2 regions of the Arsenicicoccus dermatophilus genome follow, and region 1 is predicted to be linked to the other one. Evidence: predicted binding sites of a transcription regulator. Region 1 holds the regulator's gene; the other holds the start of a gene.

Region 1 (7,030 bases):
CGGGACTGCCTGTCCCGACTCGGGATCCACGAGCTGGACGCCGTCGTGGTCACCCACTTCCACAACGACCACAGCGGGGGTCTGGACGAGGTTCTCGACGCCTGTCCGACCGCCCGGTTGATGGTCACCGCCACCCGCGACCCCGAGGGCGAGGCCCGCCGGGTCGAGCGCTCGGCGGCCGCGCACCACCTGACCGCCCAGGTGGCCCGCGCCGGCGACCGCCTCGACGTGGGCGACGTCCACGCCCAGGTCCTCGGCCCGCGCCGGGAGATCCACGACGGGTCCGTGCCCAACAACGCCAGCCTGGTGCTGCTCGTCGAGGTGCGGGGGACCCGGCTGCTGCTCACCGGCGACATCGAGCCGGAAGCCGCCGCCGACGTGCGCCGCACGATGGGTGCACGCTGGCCCGACGTCGACGTGCTCAAGGTCGCCCACCACGGCTCGGCCAAGCAGGACCGGGCCCTGCTCCGGTCCGTGCACGCGCCCCTGGCTCTCATCAGCGTGGGGCAGGACAACGACTACGGCCAGCCGGCGCCGTCGGCGCTCACCGCGCTGCGGGAGGTGGGGAGCACGGTGGCTCGCACCGACCAGTCCGGCGACCTGGCCGTGCTCGGCCACGGCGCGGACCTGCGTCTGGCCCGGCGAGGGCGCTGACGGAGGTGGGACCCTCGGGCGAGGGAGGTCGGTGGAGCCGCGACGGCGAGGCCGACGCGAGCTCGACGGTCGGCTCGTCGTGGCGGCGCAGGTCGGTGTCGACGCGGATGGGTGTCGACACCGATCCGCGCGTCGGTCGTGACGCGCCGGTCCGCGTCAGCGGGAGGCCGGGCCCGGGCCGTGGGCGAACTCCTCGGCGCTGCTGCGCAGGGCGGCGATGGTGGCCGCGACCGCCGGAACCTTGTGCAGGTCGGGGGTCGTGACCGCCTGGATGTGGCGCCGGGAGGGGGGATCCAGGGGCCGGATCGCCACGCCCGGGTTGCTCGCCCGGCGCAGCATGAGGTCCGGGATCAGGGCGACGCCGAGCCCGGCGCCCACGAGCCCGAGCTGCGCCACGTAGTCCTCGGTCTCGAAGGACAGGCGCGGCATGAAGCCCGCGTCGGCCGCCATACCCAGCATGTGCACCCGGCAGCGGGGACAGCCTGCGATCCAGTCGTCCTCGGCCAGGTCGGCCAGGCGGACGACCTCCTCCTCGGCGAGCGGGTGGTCGACCGGGAGGGCGAGCCGCACCTCGTCGACCAGCAGGGGAGTGGTGCCCAGCTGCTCCAGGTCGGCGTCCTCGGTGGGAGTCCGGGTGCCCTCGTAGGTGAAACCGACCACCAGGTCGCAGTCGCCCCGGCGCAGCGCCGCGATCGCCTCCGGCGGTTCGTCCTCGCCGAAGGTCACCGTCAGACCGGGGTGCTGCCGGTGCACCTGGGCCAGCGCACCCGGCACGATCGTGGCGGTCGCGGACGGGAAGGACCGGATCCGGACCCGGCCCGCCCGCAGGCCCGCGATGGCGGCGACCTCCTCCTCGGCGGCGTCCAGAGCGGCCAGCACACCGTGGGCGTGGCGCGCCAGCACCTCGCCGGCCTCGGTCAGCCGCACCTGGCGGCCGATCCGCTCCACGAGGGCGGTGCCGGTGCGCTGCTCCAGCCGCCGCACCATCTGGGAGATCGCCGGTTGGGTGAAGCCCAGCGAGGACGCGGCCCCGGTGAAGCTGCCCTCGTCGGCGATGGCCTTCATGACTCGCAGACCTGCGGCGTCGATCATGGCGCTGATGCTATAACGGCTAGTTATCCAAGCGTTCCTTTGGCCTACCTGCGCCTATGGATGAAACGTTGTCGGGTCGGCGGCTCGGTGGCCTGGCGACCGCATACTGGAGCCGTGGAGCCGATGATCCTCGACCAGATCGCCCGCGCCGTGCACGGCGGCGGGGTCGTCGCCCTCACCGGGGCGGGGATGAGCACCGAGTCCGGCATCCCCGACTACCGCGGCCCGGACGGTCGGCGTCGCGTCCAGCCCATGACCTATGCCGAGTTCACGGCCACCCCCGACGCCCGCCGGCGGTACTGGGCACGCGCCTACGTCGGGTGGGAGCGCTTCGCCGCCGCTCGGCCCAATGCCGGCCACCGCGCCGTCGCCGCCCTCCAGGGGCACGGCATGATCACCGGGCTCGTGACCCAGAACGTCGACGGCCTGCACCAGGAGGCCGGGTCGACCGACGTGCTCGAGCTGCATGGCACCCTCGCCGTCGTGCGCTGCCTGACCTGCGAGGACCGCACCTCGCGGGAGGTGGTCCAGCGCCGGCTGGCCGAGGCCAACCCCGGCTTCGGCGCGACGACGGACGAGGTCCGCCCGGACGGCGACGTGGCGCTGCCGGACGAGGTGGTCGCGGGCTTCCACCTCGCGCGTTGCCTGGTCTGCGGGGCCGACACCCTCAAGCCTGACGTCGTCTACTTCGGCGAGTCGGTGCCCCGCGAGCGGGTCGACGAGGCCTACCGCCGGGTGGAGTCCGCGTCGGCGCTGCTGGTGCTGGGGTCCAGCCTGAAGGTGATGAGCGGCTACCGCTTCGTGCGCCGGGCCCACGCCCTCGACATACCCGTCGCGATCATCACCCGGGGACGCACCCGGGGCGACGACGAGGCCACCTGGCAGCTCGACGCCCCCCTCGGAGCGTCGCTGACGGCTCTCGCGCACCGCCTCGGGATCGAGGAGGACCTGGGGCCGGTCGTGGACGGGGAGTACGCCACCGGCCTGCCTCTCGGACTGACCTGAGCACCTGACGAGGCGGCCCCGCCGTCCATGACCGGCCCGCAGGCTCAGATGGAGCGCAGGACCGCGGTGACCTTGCCCAGCACGGTGGCGTGGTCTCCGTCGATGGGCTCGAAAGCAGGGTTGTGGGGGAGCAGCCACACGTGGCTGTCCTGGCGCTTGAAGGTCTTGACGGTGGCCTCGCCGTCCAGCATGGCCGCGACGATGTCGCCGTTGTCGGCGTCCGGCTGCTGGCGCACGACCACCCAGTCGCCGTCGCAGATCGCCGCCTCGATCATCGAGTCGCCGACCACCTTGAGCAGGAACAGCTGGCCCTCGCCGACGACCTGGCGGGGGAGGGGGAACACGTCCTCGACGGCCTCCTCGGCGGTGATGGGTATGCCGGCGGCGATCCGACCCAGGACGGGCACGTAGGACGCCGCAGGACGTCCCTCGCTGCCCTCACCCGCGTCGACGGAGCCGAGCGCCTCGGCGTGGAAGGTCTCCGGGGTCCACTCGGGGGCGACGACCTCGATGGCGCGGGGTCGGTTGGGGTCCCGGCGCAGGTAGCCCTTGCGCTCCAGCGTCAGCAGCTGGTGGGACACGCTGCTGACGCTGGCCAGTCCCACGGCGTCCCCGATCTCGCGGATGCTCGGCGGGTAGCCCCTGGTCTCCACGGTGCTGCGGATGTGCTCCAGGATCTTGCGCTGACGCATCGTCAGGGCCGGGCGGTCGTCCCGCTCGGGCAGGCTCGTGACCTTGGCCATGGTGGTCTTCCTCTGCTCTGTCGCGGGCGGTGACCTGCGTGGATGGCGGGCGATCGCGGCCCGGCCCAGGGGGTGTGTCGGTGCTCCCTGGTTGAGTCTCTCCCGTGGTCACGAGGCTACCGGGGTCGATCGGGTGTTTCAAACACGGATTCGACGCGAGTCCTTCCCTCTGCCACGACCATGCTGTAACTTCGTACATACGTTCTATCGAACACACGAGCGAGTCGCTTGGCTGGCTCGGAGAAGGAGGAGACGATGAGTGCAGCACCCGTGCGGGGTGGGGCGGTCACCACGACCGACGCGCCGACGCGTCCGCACCTGCGTCTCGTGCCCACGGGGGCAGCAGTCCCCGCCCCGCGGCGGCCGCTCCGGCTGACGCGTCGAGGCCGGCGGGTGCGGCTCGTCCTGATGGTCCTGCTGCTCGCGGCCGCGGCCCTCTCCACCTGGAGCGCCGTGGCTCACGCAGCACCGGCGGCCACCCATCGCCACACCGTGCAGGTCGCAGCCGGCGACTCCCTGTCGTCCGTGGCCGCCCGCGAGCTGCCCGGCATGCGCAACGACCTGGCCGTCCTGGAGATCGTGCGGGTCAACGGCCTGCCCACGGATCAGGTCATGGCCGGCCAGGAGCTCGTCATCCCCGGCCGCTGAGCCGGGCTCCCCGGCCGACAGGCCCCCTCGGCCGTTGCGGCCGCTCCACCATCCCGCGGTGCGGGCCCTCGAGGCGTGAGGGCGTGCCGGTCACGTGCTGCTGCAAGACCTGGAGGCGCGCACCTCGCCTGTCGCAGCAGGCGGCGGGAGCAGTGACTGCATCGTGGCGGCCCGGGTCAGGGGGCCTGGGCAGCCACGAGGCACACCGTGACGAGCCGCCTCTGCCAGGCGCCGGGCTCAACCGCCCTGGATCAGCTCGTTGCGGCTGGTCCGGACGTCGAGCGGCGTTCCCGGCCCAGGGATCGGGACGGTCGTGGCGACAGGCGTCCACGGCCCGCCGTCGACGGAGAACTCCCCGGTGTAGGTCGCCGTGATCCGGATCTGGTAGGTCCCGGCATGGCGGTAGGCGAAGGTGACGTCCCCCGTCGGGTAGGGACCACCCCTGCGTGTCGTCGGGCCCACGACCCGTCACCGAAGTCGTAGAGGTAGCTCGCCCCGACAGGTCGGATGGCGACGGCGTGCCCGAGCAGCTGGGTGGTCCTGGTCTCACCCGGCTCGTAGCCCTCGTCCTCCCACCCCAGGGAGACGTAGGTCGGCAGGGTGACCAGCGTGCGGCCGCCAACCGGTTGGACCTGGGCCGTGGGCTTGGCGAAGGGCGTGTTGACGAACGCGGCCAGGATCATCGGCAATGTCAGCTGGGGCTGCGGCGGAGGCGGCGCGCCGGGTGCCGGCGGTGCGGATGGTGCTGCCTCGGCGGGGGCCAGGGGAGCCGGATTGGCAAGCGGGGGCGGCACGAAGAGCGTGCGCACGAGGACGTCCGCATTCGCCTCAGAGGAACCCGCGATCCGGGAGGGGCCGTAGTAGCCGTGGCCGATGGCCTGACGGAAGATCGGACCAGCGGTGGAAGTGTCGTGTGGGGCTGCCTCTCGGGGTGCGGGGGCAGCGCTGATTGGTCGAGGCAGCGTTATCGCTGCGGGCGCCGGAAGGGGCAAACGGGCACGTTGGGAGGGCTGACCCAGCGCGCGCGGTGGTCGATTGAATCGGGCTCGAACGCGAATTCCACCGCTAGCAATCTGACCGCGAATGTCAATGGGTGCGGGGGCCTCCGAAACCAGGGTGAGGATCATCGGACCAAGTCAATTTCGCGCAACATCCAACGGTCTACCTTCCACTGGAGTACGAAGGCTCGCTCGTCTACCTGCACTCCTCGGGTTGGGGATACCTCCTGACCTTCCCGAACGTATCTTGCGGGCGTATCCACGATGTGGGCGGTGACCAACTCCGAATTATCGCCAGTATCGACTGCGTAGCTAACATTGAGGTTTTCTCACCAGGCGATCGAGACACCGCGCGGGCAGCGCCGTGACCTGGTGCAATAGCTCTCGGAACGGTTCGGGAGAGGTGCCGCGGACCAGGGTGATTCACAGCGGGGTTTCCATGTCGCATCCCAGCAGGTCAGGATCCTGCCCCGCTACCGGAGCCCCTCTCCTGGTGAGAAAACCTCATTCTTAAGGGTGAGCATCGGCTTGGCGTAGTGGGAGTCCGCGGCAGCCATGTCCGCGGCGCCCTTTTCGAGGTTGGTGCAGCTCTTGCAGGTGGGGAGGCTCAGGGAGGCGATCAGCCCGGTGCGTGGGGTGGTCCAGGCGACGTTGACCTGGTCGATGAAGTACCGCACGAAGGCCTCGGCGCCCTCGGGGGTGTGGGCCCTGGCGGCGGCGGGGATGCCGGCGGTGGCGTCCCCGCGGATGGGTGGCGCAGCGGAGGCGGGGGCCGTGCTCGTGGGCTGTGCGGGGGTCGACGGCGGCGCGGGGACCGTGGTGCCGCTGCTCAACGGCGGCGGCAGCTCCCGGGTGGCCGTGGGGGCGGCGACCGGCGTGGCCGAGCAGCCGGCGACGGCGAGGGTCAGGAGTGGTGCGGCCAGTCGGTGTCCACGCATGCTTCGACGCTAGCCACCGCGCGCGGTCGCGCGCGGAGCGTCATACGAGTGGCTGTGGACAAGGAGGCCGGCGGCCCGAGGGCGGGTCCGGTCAGCGGCGCGAGCGCGAGTAGGAGTAGACGCCGTAGACGACGAACGCGACCGCCGGGACCATCAGGACGGTGACCTTGGTCCACAAGGCCACCATGACCAGGAGAAGGCCGAGCAGGATGAGGGCGAGATCGCGGCGGTTCATGAGGGCCAGGGTACGGATGGCGGGGGATCCCCGGACCGGCGGCCCCGGGTCAACCGACAAGTAACTCTAAGTATCTGAAAAGACACGCATGGTTCAACACGCCGTGTGACCTGCGGTGACGCGTCACCGGGGTGAACGTTGTGGATCATTGGGGCGTCGCGGCCGTAGGATCACTACATCTAGTGGTTACATGGGTGTAAGTCATCCACATGTAGTCCACGGGCGGCACGCCTCTGTCAACAGGGGCGGCTGGGTTGACCACAGGTTGTCAACAAGATCGTCCACAGGCCCAGGGAGGAGGAGTCGTCGTGCACTGCCCGTTCTGCCGCAACACCGACTCCCGGGTGATCGACAGCCGCACCGCCGACGACGGCTCCGCGATCCGGCGCCGGCGCCAGTGCCCCGCCTGCCAGCGCCGCTTCACGACCGTGGAGTCCACCAGCCTGACGGTCATCAAGCGCTCCGGCGCGAGCGAGCCGTTCAGCCGGGCCAAGATCCAGGAGGGCGTCTCCAAGGCCTGCCAGGGTCGCCCGGTCGGCGAGGACGACCTGGCTCGCCTCGCGCAGAAGGTCGAGGAGCACATCCGCTCCCAGGGCCACGCCGAGATCGAGGCCCACGAGGTGGGTCTGGCCATCCTCGGTCCGCTGCGCGAGCTCGACGAGGTCGCCTACCTCCGCTTCGCCAGCGTCTACCAGGCCTTCGACTCCCTCGAGGACT
Region 2 (7,030 bases), 780 kb from region 1:
TCGCCCAGCCGGTCCTCGAACTCCTGCGCCGCCCCGGCGTCCAGCCCGGCCAGCGTGTGGGCGACCAGGATCGTGTGCTTGCCCTCGCGCAGGTCGTCGCCCGCGGGCTTGCCGGTCGCCTCCGGATCGCCATACACCCCGAGCAGGTCGTCGCGCAGCTGGAAGGCCTGGCCGATCGCCAGCCCGAAGGTGCCGAGCCGGGCCAGGTCCGTGGAGCGCGCCCCGGCGGCCGCGGCGCCGATGAGCAGGGGGTGCTCGACGGAGTACTTCGCAGACTTGTAGGTGATCACGCGGGTGGCGCGTCGCAGCCGCTGGTCGTGGCTCAGCTCGCCCCACCCGCGGGCCGCCTCGATGACGTCGAGGAACTGCCCGCCCATCAGCTGGGTCCGCATCTCGTCGAAGACCGGTCGTGCGCCGTGCATCTCCTGACGGGAGAGTCCCGAGGTCGCGAACATCGCGTCGGTCCAGGTCAGGCACAGGTCGCCGGCGAGGATCGCCCCGGCCAGCCCGAAGCGCTCGGACAGCCCCTCCCAGCCCTGCTCGTCGTGGTGGGAGGCCAGGCGGCGGTGCGCCGCGGGCAGGCCGCGACGGGTGTCGCTGTCGTCCATCACGTCGTCGTGGATCAGCGCGGCGGCCTGGAAGAGCTCCATCGAGGTCGCAGCCCGCACGATCGCGTCGTTGTCGACCCCGCCGGCGGCGCGATAGCCCCAGTAGCAGAAGGCCGCCCGCAGTCGCTTGCCCCCGCGCAGCAGCTCCGCGACCGCGTCGACGAGGAGCCGGGCGTCCCGCCCGACGGGGGCGAGCTGGGCCGAGCGCAGCGCGATCTCGTCGTCGATCTCGGCCTGGACCCGCTGGCGCAGGTGGGCGCGGTCGACGATCTCGGTCCCGACTGTGGTCATCCCGGCTGCCTCCCTCTCTCGACACGCGGTGTGCCCACATGTCGGTGGGGCCGAGCCTACGCGGTCAGGCTCGCCTAGAGTGCCGCGCATGTCGTCCGGTGCGCCCTTCCTGAGCCCGCGCGAGGACCTCGCCACCACCTCGATCCCGCAGATGCTGGCGGAGGCCGGGACGAGCTTCTCGTTCGAGTTCTTCCCGCCCAGCAGCGACGACGCCGAGCAGGTGCTGTGGGACGCGGTGCGCCGGCTGGAGAAGAAGCGCCCCAGCTTCGTGTCGGTGACCTATGGCGCGGGCGGGTCGACACGGGACCGGACGGTTCGCGTCACCCGGCGGATCGCCGACGAGACCACCCTCGTGCCCATGGCGCACCTGACGTGCGTCGGCTCCTCGATCGCCGAGCTGCGCGGCGTCGTCGGGGAGTATGCCGGCGCGGGCATCCGCAACGTCATGGTCCTGCGCGGCGACCCCGCGGGCGGGCTGGGGACGCCGTGGACGCCGCACCCCGAGGGCCTGGACCACGCCGTGCAGCTCGTCGAGCTGGTGCGCTCCCTGGGCGACTTCACCGTCGGTGTCGCGGCCTTCCCCGACAAGCACCCCGAGTCCGCCTCGCTGGAGCAGGACGCCGACGTGCTCGTCGCCAAGCAGCGGGCGGGCGCAGACTTCGCCGTGACCCAGATGGTCTTCGACGTCGACAACTACCTGCGGCTGCGGGACCTGGTGTCCGCCCGCGGTGGCTCGTTGCCGATCATCCCGGGTCTGATGCCGGTCACCAACCTGCGCCAGATCGCGCGGATGGCCCAGCTGTCGGGGGCCGCGCTGCCGTCGGCGGTGACCTCCCGGCTGGAGGCCGTCGCCGACGACGAGGACGCCGTCCGGGCGGTGGGGGTCGAGATCGCCACCGAGCACGCCTCGCGGCTGGTGCACGAGGGCGCCCCCGGGCTGCACTTCTACACGATGAACCGCTCCACGGCGACGCTCGAGGTCTTCGCCAACCTCGGCCACTGACACCACGGTCCGGGTGGGGGTACGTCCGGCCGGACCGTGGTGCAGGCGCCGGACCGGGGTCCGGCGGGCCGTCATACCTCTCGGTCGTCCCGGTGGACCGGGTGCACCGAGCGCTCCTCGCGGCTGCTGCCGCCGAGCCCGATGCCGGCGCGGGCGTCGGCGATCAGGCCGGTGCCCCAGCGGTCGTAGCGTCGCTTGGCGCCGACGATGCGGCGCAGCAGGAAGCCGATCGCGACGATCCCGGCCAGGAGCAGGATGCCGGCGATGATCGCGGCGGCCCAGGGGTGGTCGGTGGCGAGGGTCATCACGCCGACGACGGCGACGTCCTCGGCCGTGGAGACGGCGACGTTGCTCACCGGCTCGGGGGAGGAGTTGACGCCGGCGCGCAGGCCCGCCTTGACGCCGTGGCTGGCCAGCGCGGTGAAGCCGCCGGTCGCGGCCGCGAAGGCCTGCTCCAGCCCCGAGCTGCCGTGCCCGGCCAGGAGATAGCCGAGGGTGGCGCCGACGGCGGGCCGGACCGCGGTGTGCACGCTGTCCCAGACCGAGTCCACGTAGGGGATCTTGTCGGCGAACATCTCGAGCAGGAAGAGCACCCCGGCCGCGATCATCACGTCCGGCCGGGTGAGGACGGCGGGCACCTGGTCGATGGCGAAGAACCTCCCCGCCAGGCCGAGCACCAGCACGACGGCGTAGGCGTTGATGCCGCTCGCCCATCCGCTGGTGAAGACCATCGGCAGCAGCTCGGTACCCATTCGTTCTCCTCGGTCGGGGGATGTGGCATCACGGTAAGGGCGGGGGTGGAGCCGTGCTTCCCGGTCGCCGGGACTCGCCGGTCTCGATCCGGTCACGGAGGCTCTGACCTGCGGCGATACGCACGTGAGCGACAACGGGGTGGGGTCTGTCGGTGGTGGCGCCTAGAGTTCTTCTTGTCGAACACGTGTTCGGCTTGGGTGTTCGAGCGCCCGATCTTCCGACTTCTGAGGAGGGGCCATGCGCCGTTGTGACGAGGTGATCGAGGTCCGCCACGAGGACCGTCCGCTGCAGTTCATCTGGCGGGGTCGGCTCTACGACGTGCGGGACGTCGTCGACCACTGGCGCGAGCGTCGCCCGTGGTGGCACGAGGTCCCGGACACCCGCTCGGTCACCGCGGCCGACCTCGAGGAGGAGGTATGGCGGGTCGAGGCGGCTCCGGGCCGCTGCGGCGTCCCGGGGGTCTACGACCTGGCGGTGCGGGGGGCGCGATGGCAGCTCGTCGGGCTCTCCGACTGAGTCCCCCCGTGAGGACCCGACCGAGGGACGAGGGAGGCCCGGAGCGGGGTCGGACTCGGTCGGCAACAGATCGACTGAGTCCCCCCGTGAGGACCCGACCGAGGGACGGGCTCACCACCCCGGCATACGACCACGACCGACGACCGAGAGCAGGTGCCCGACATGACCATCGCCGAGACCCGACCCCCGCTGGCGAGCGCGAGCCTGGACCTGCTGGACCGGGCCTACGCGGCGCTGGGCGAGGCGATCACCGCGACGAGCCCCGCCGACCGCTACGTGGCGGCGCACCTGGCGGGCCTGCGCGCGGCGGCGGCTCTGCTCGCCACCCGGGGTCGTCCCACGGCCAAGGGACGACCTCGCAGCGTCTGGGAGCTGCTGCCGCCGGCGGCGCCGGAGCTGACGGAGTGGGCGGCGTTCTACACCGCCTCGGCGCGGCGGCGGGCGGTCGCGGAGCGGGGCGGCCCGGTGCCGGTCCGCGCCGCCGACGACCTGGTCCGGGCCTCGGAGACCTTCCTGGGGCTGGTGGAGTCCTCGTTGGGGGTGGCGCCGCACGCCCCCTTGCCGTCGTTGCAGGTGGCCACCGGTGTCTGCTGACTTCGTCCACCTGCACGTCGCGTCGGGGCACTCGCTGCGCTACGGCACGACGACCCCCGCCGACCTGGTCGCCCTGGCCGCGGGGCACGGTCAGCGGGCGCTGGCCCTGACCGACCGCGACGGGCTCTACGGCGCGGTGAAGTTCGCGCAGGCCTGCCTGGCCGCGCAGGTCGCCCCGATCCTGGGCGTCGACCTGGCGGTGGGGGAGCACGCCGGTCAGGTGGTGCGCCCCGCGGGGCGCACCCCGGTGCGGGCGGCGCCGTGGTGGATCCGCGCCTGCCGCGGGTGACGGTGCTCGCCCGCGGGCAGGCCCGCGTGGGGCGGGGCCAGGGCTGGGCGCGACTGTGCCGGCTGGTCACGGCCACCCATCTCGCGGGGGAGCGGGGCGAGCCCGTGACCAGCCTGGACCTGGTGGCCGAGCACGTCCGGCTGCTCGCCGAGGGGAGCCGGGGCGCGGGTCCGGGCCGGACGGCGGACGAGGCCGCGCTGACCGTCCTGGTGGGTCCCGACTCCGATGTCGGACGGGCCCTGCTGCGGGGCCGCTCCGACCTGGCCCGCACCCTGTTGGAGCGCTGGCGCCGGGCGCTGCCGCAGGGGTCGCTGGTCGTCGAGGTCTTCTGCCACCAGGGCCCGCCGGGGTCGGTCGGCAGCCGCCGCCAGGCCGCCGGGCTGCTGGCCCTCGCCGACGAGACCGGGGTGCCGGACGTGCTCACCGCTGCCGTCCGGCACGGCCGCCCGGAGGAGGCGATCACCGCTGACGTCCTGGACGCCGCACGGCGCCTCGTGGTGCTCGACACCCGCCACCTGGACCGGGTCACCACCCTGGGGCACCTGGCCTCGACCGGTGACATGCTCGAGCGGGCCCGGCTGGTGTGCGGTGACGACGGTGCCCGGGCCGCCGAGCTGGTGCGGGCGACCCTGCGGGTGGCCGGGGACTGCGTGCTGGACCCGCGCACCGACCTGGGGCTCGGCTCGGTGCAGCTGCCCGAGCCGGGGATCCTCGACCTACGCCCTGGTCGGACCCCGCAGGCGGAGCTCACCGAGCGGTGCCGCTCGACCCTGCACCGGCGCTATCCGGACGCCACGGCCCCCGAGCTCGCCCGGGTCGAGGCGCGGCTCGACGACGAGCTGCAGGTGGTGGGGGCGCTCGGCTACCCGACGTACTTCCTCACCGTGGCCACCGTCTGCGACCTGATCCGGGAGATGGACGGTCGGGTCGCGGCGCGCGGGTCCGGCGCGGGCAGCCTGATCAACTACCTGCTCGGCATCAGCGGGGTCGATCCCATCCGCTACGACCTGCTCATGGAGCGCTTCTGCTCGCCGCTGCGGGCCCAGCTGCCCGACATCGACGTCGACGTGGAGTCCGACCGGCGCACCGCGATCTACGAGCGGATCCTGGACCGCTTCGGCGGGGACCGGGTGACCTGCGTGTCGATGATGGACACCTATCGCGTGCGCCATGCCGTGCGCGACGTCGGTGCGGCGCTGGGAATGCCCCCGATCGAGGTCGACGCGATCGCCAAGGCCTTCCCCCACGTGCGGGCCCGCGACGCCCGGTCCGCGATCGCCGACCTGCCCGAGCTGCGGGCGAGCGGTCTGGATGCGCCCCGGCTGCAGACCTTCTTCGACCTCGTCGAGCGGGTCGACGGGCTGCCGCGCCACGTCGCGCTGCACCCCTGCGGGGTGGTGCTGTCCAACTCCGAGCTGCTCGACCGCACCCCCGTGGAGGCGAGCTGGCTGGGCTTCCCGATGAGCCACTTCGACAAGGACGACGTGGAGGCCGTCGGCTTCCTCAAGCTCGATGTCCTCGGCATCCGGATGCAGTCGGCGATGGCTCATGCGGTGGCCGAGGTGGAGCGGGTGGACGGGATCCGCATCGACCTCGACGACCGCTCGCAGGTCCCTCTGGACGACGAGGCGACCTTCCGCCTGATCCGGTCCACCCACACCCTGGGGTGCTTCCAGATCGAGTCGCCCGGGCAGCGCGAGCTGATCGGCAAGTTCGGGCCGGAGTCCTTCGAGGACATCGTGATCGACATCTCGCTGTTCCGTCCCGGGCCGGTGAAGTCGGACATGATCACCCCCTTCCTGCGGGCCCGTCAGGGCTGGGCGGAGCCGGACTACCTGCACGAGACCCTCGTCCCGGCGCTGCGCGAGACCGCGGGCGTGGTGGTCTTCCACGAGCAGGTGCTGCGCATCGTCGCCGAGACGGCGGGGGTGTCCCTGGCGCAGGCCGACGAGGTGCGACGCGCCATGGGATCGCCTGACGGTCAGGCGGAGGTCGAGGCTTGGTGGCGCCCGGCGGCGGCCGCGCGGGGGTATGCCGAGGCGGACGTGGACCGGATCTGGGAGGTACTGCGCGCCTTCGCGTCGTTCGGCTTCTGCAAGGCTCATGCCGCGGCCTTCGCCCTGCCGACCTATCAGTCCGCGTGGCTCAAGGCCCACCACCCGGCGGCCTTCCTGGCCGGGGTCCTGACCCACGACCCGGGCATGTATCCCAAGCGCCTCGTCCTCGACGACGCCCGCAGCCTGGGGATCGCGGTCCTCGGCCTGGACGTCAATGCCTCCGGTGCCGACTACCGGATCGAGCGGGTGGCTCCCCGGGAGGAGCCCCCGCCGCCGATCCTGGACCGGCCGACCCGACCCGGTCCGCCCCACCCCGACCTGCCCGACGGGCGGGCCTACGGCATTCGGCTGTCCCTCGCCGACGTCAAGGGGATCAGCGAGGCCGAGGTGCACGCCCTCGTCGCCGGACAGCCCTACGCGACCCTCGCCGACGTCTGGAACCGGGCCCGCCCCTCCCGACCGACCCTGGAGCGGCTCGTCGTGGCGGGAGCGCTCGACTCGCTCTACGGACTCGGCGGTCACCGGGCTGCCGCCGGGCTCGGCCGCCGGGGCAAGGTCACCCGCCGCGACCTGCTGCTGCACGTCGCCGAGCTGGAGCGTTGGACCCGGGCCACGACCCGGGGACCCGGCGGGCGGGGCAACCGCGCCCGACGGACGACGTCCGGCTCGACCACCGGCGCCCGCGAGGCCACGGCCCGCCGGCTGCGTCAGGACCACGCGACGCGCAGCAGCACCCAGCAGGAGCCCTCGCCGTATGCCGGCCGGACCAGGCAGACCCCCTCCGGCCCGCGGGTGGCCGGGCGCGCGACCTCCGGGGGCTGGGCTCCTGAGCGACAGGCGGTCACGTCAGCGGGCGCCGGCACGGACGTGCGCTCGGCCGCGGCCTGGCAGTCCCGGCAGCACGCCCCCGTCGTCGCCG

Evidence for each region. Region 1 encodes LexA, which represses DNA repair genes until DNA is damaged. Its sites were predicted from a motif close to TCGAACANNTGTTCGA; they were not measured.
Region 2: a site for LexA is predicted at 2,832-2,847, ahead of MM438_RS06195 (DUF6504 family protein). Genes of this name have one in related genera too.

Annotation. Positions count from the first base shown of each region.
Region 1 is NZ_JAKZHU010000001.1:2,106,576-2,113,605, reverse strand. Features, by position in the region: gene MM438_RS09740 (DNA internalization-related competence protein ComEC/Rec2) at 1-654, shown strand, start outside; gene MM438_RS09735 (LysR family transcriptional regulator) at 811-1,746, opposite strand; gene MM438_RS09730 (NAD-dependent protein deacetylase) at 1,870-2,751, shown strand; gene lexA (transcriptional repressor LexA) at 2,796-3,494, opposite strand; gene MM438_RS09720 (LysM peptidoglycan-binding domain-containing protein) at 3,750-4,142, shown strand; gene MM438_RS09715 (hypothetical protein) at 4,380-4,604, opposite strand; gene MM438_RS09710 (DUF6318 family protein) at 5,614-6,078, opposite strand; gene MM438_RS09705 (hypothetical protein) at 6,170-6,313, opposite strand; gene nrdR (transcriptional regulator NrdR) at 6,622-7,030, shown strand, end outside.
Region 2 is NZ_JAKZHU010000001.1:1,324,681-1,331,710, reverse strand. Features, by position in the region: gene MM438_RS06210 (polyprenyl synthetase family protein) at 1-899, opposite strand, end outside; gene metF (methylenetetrahydrofolate reductase [NAD(P)H]) at 988-1,902, shown strand; gene MM438_RS06200 (DUF4126 domain-containing protein) at 1,974-2,654, opposite strand; gene MM438_RS06195 (DUF6504 family protein) at 2,893-3,171, shown strand; gene MM438_RS06190 (SAV_6107 family HEPN domain-containing protein) at 3,334-3,765, shown strand; gene MM438_RS16680 (PHP domain-containing protein) at 3,755-4,054, shown strand; gene dnaE (DNA polymerase III subunit alpha) at 4,027-7,030, shown strand, end outside.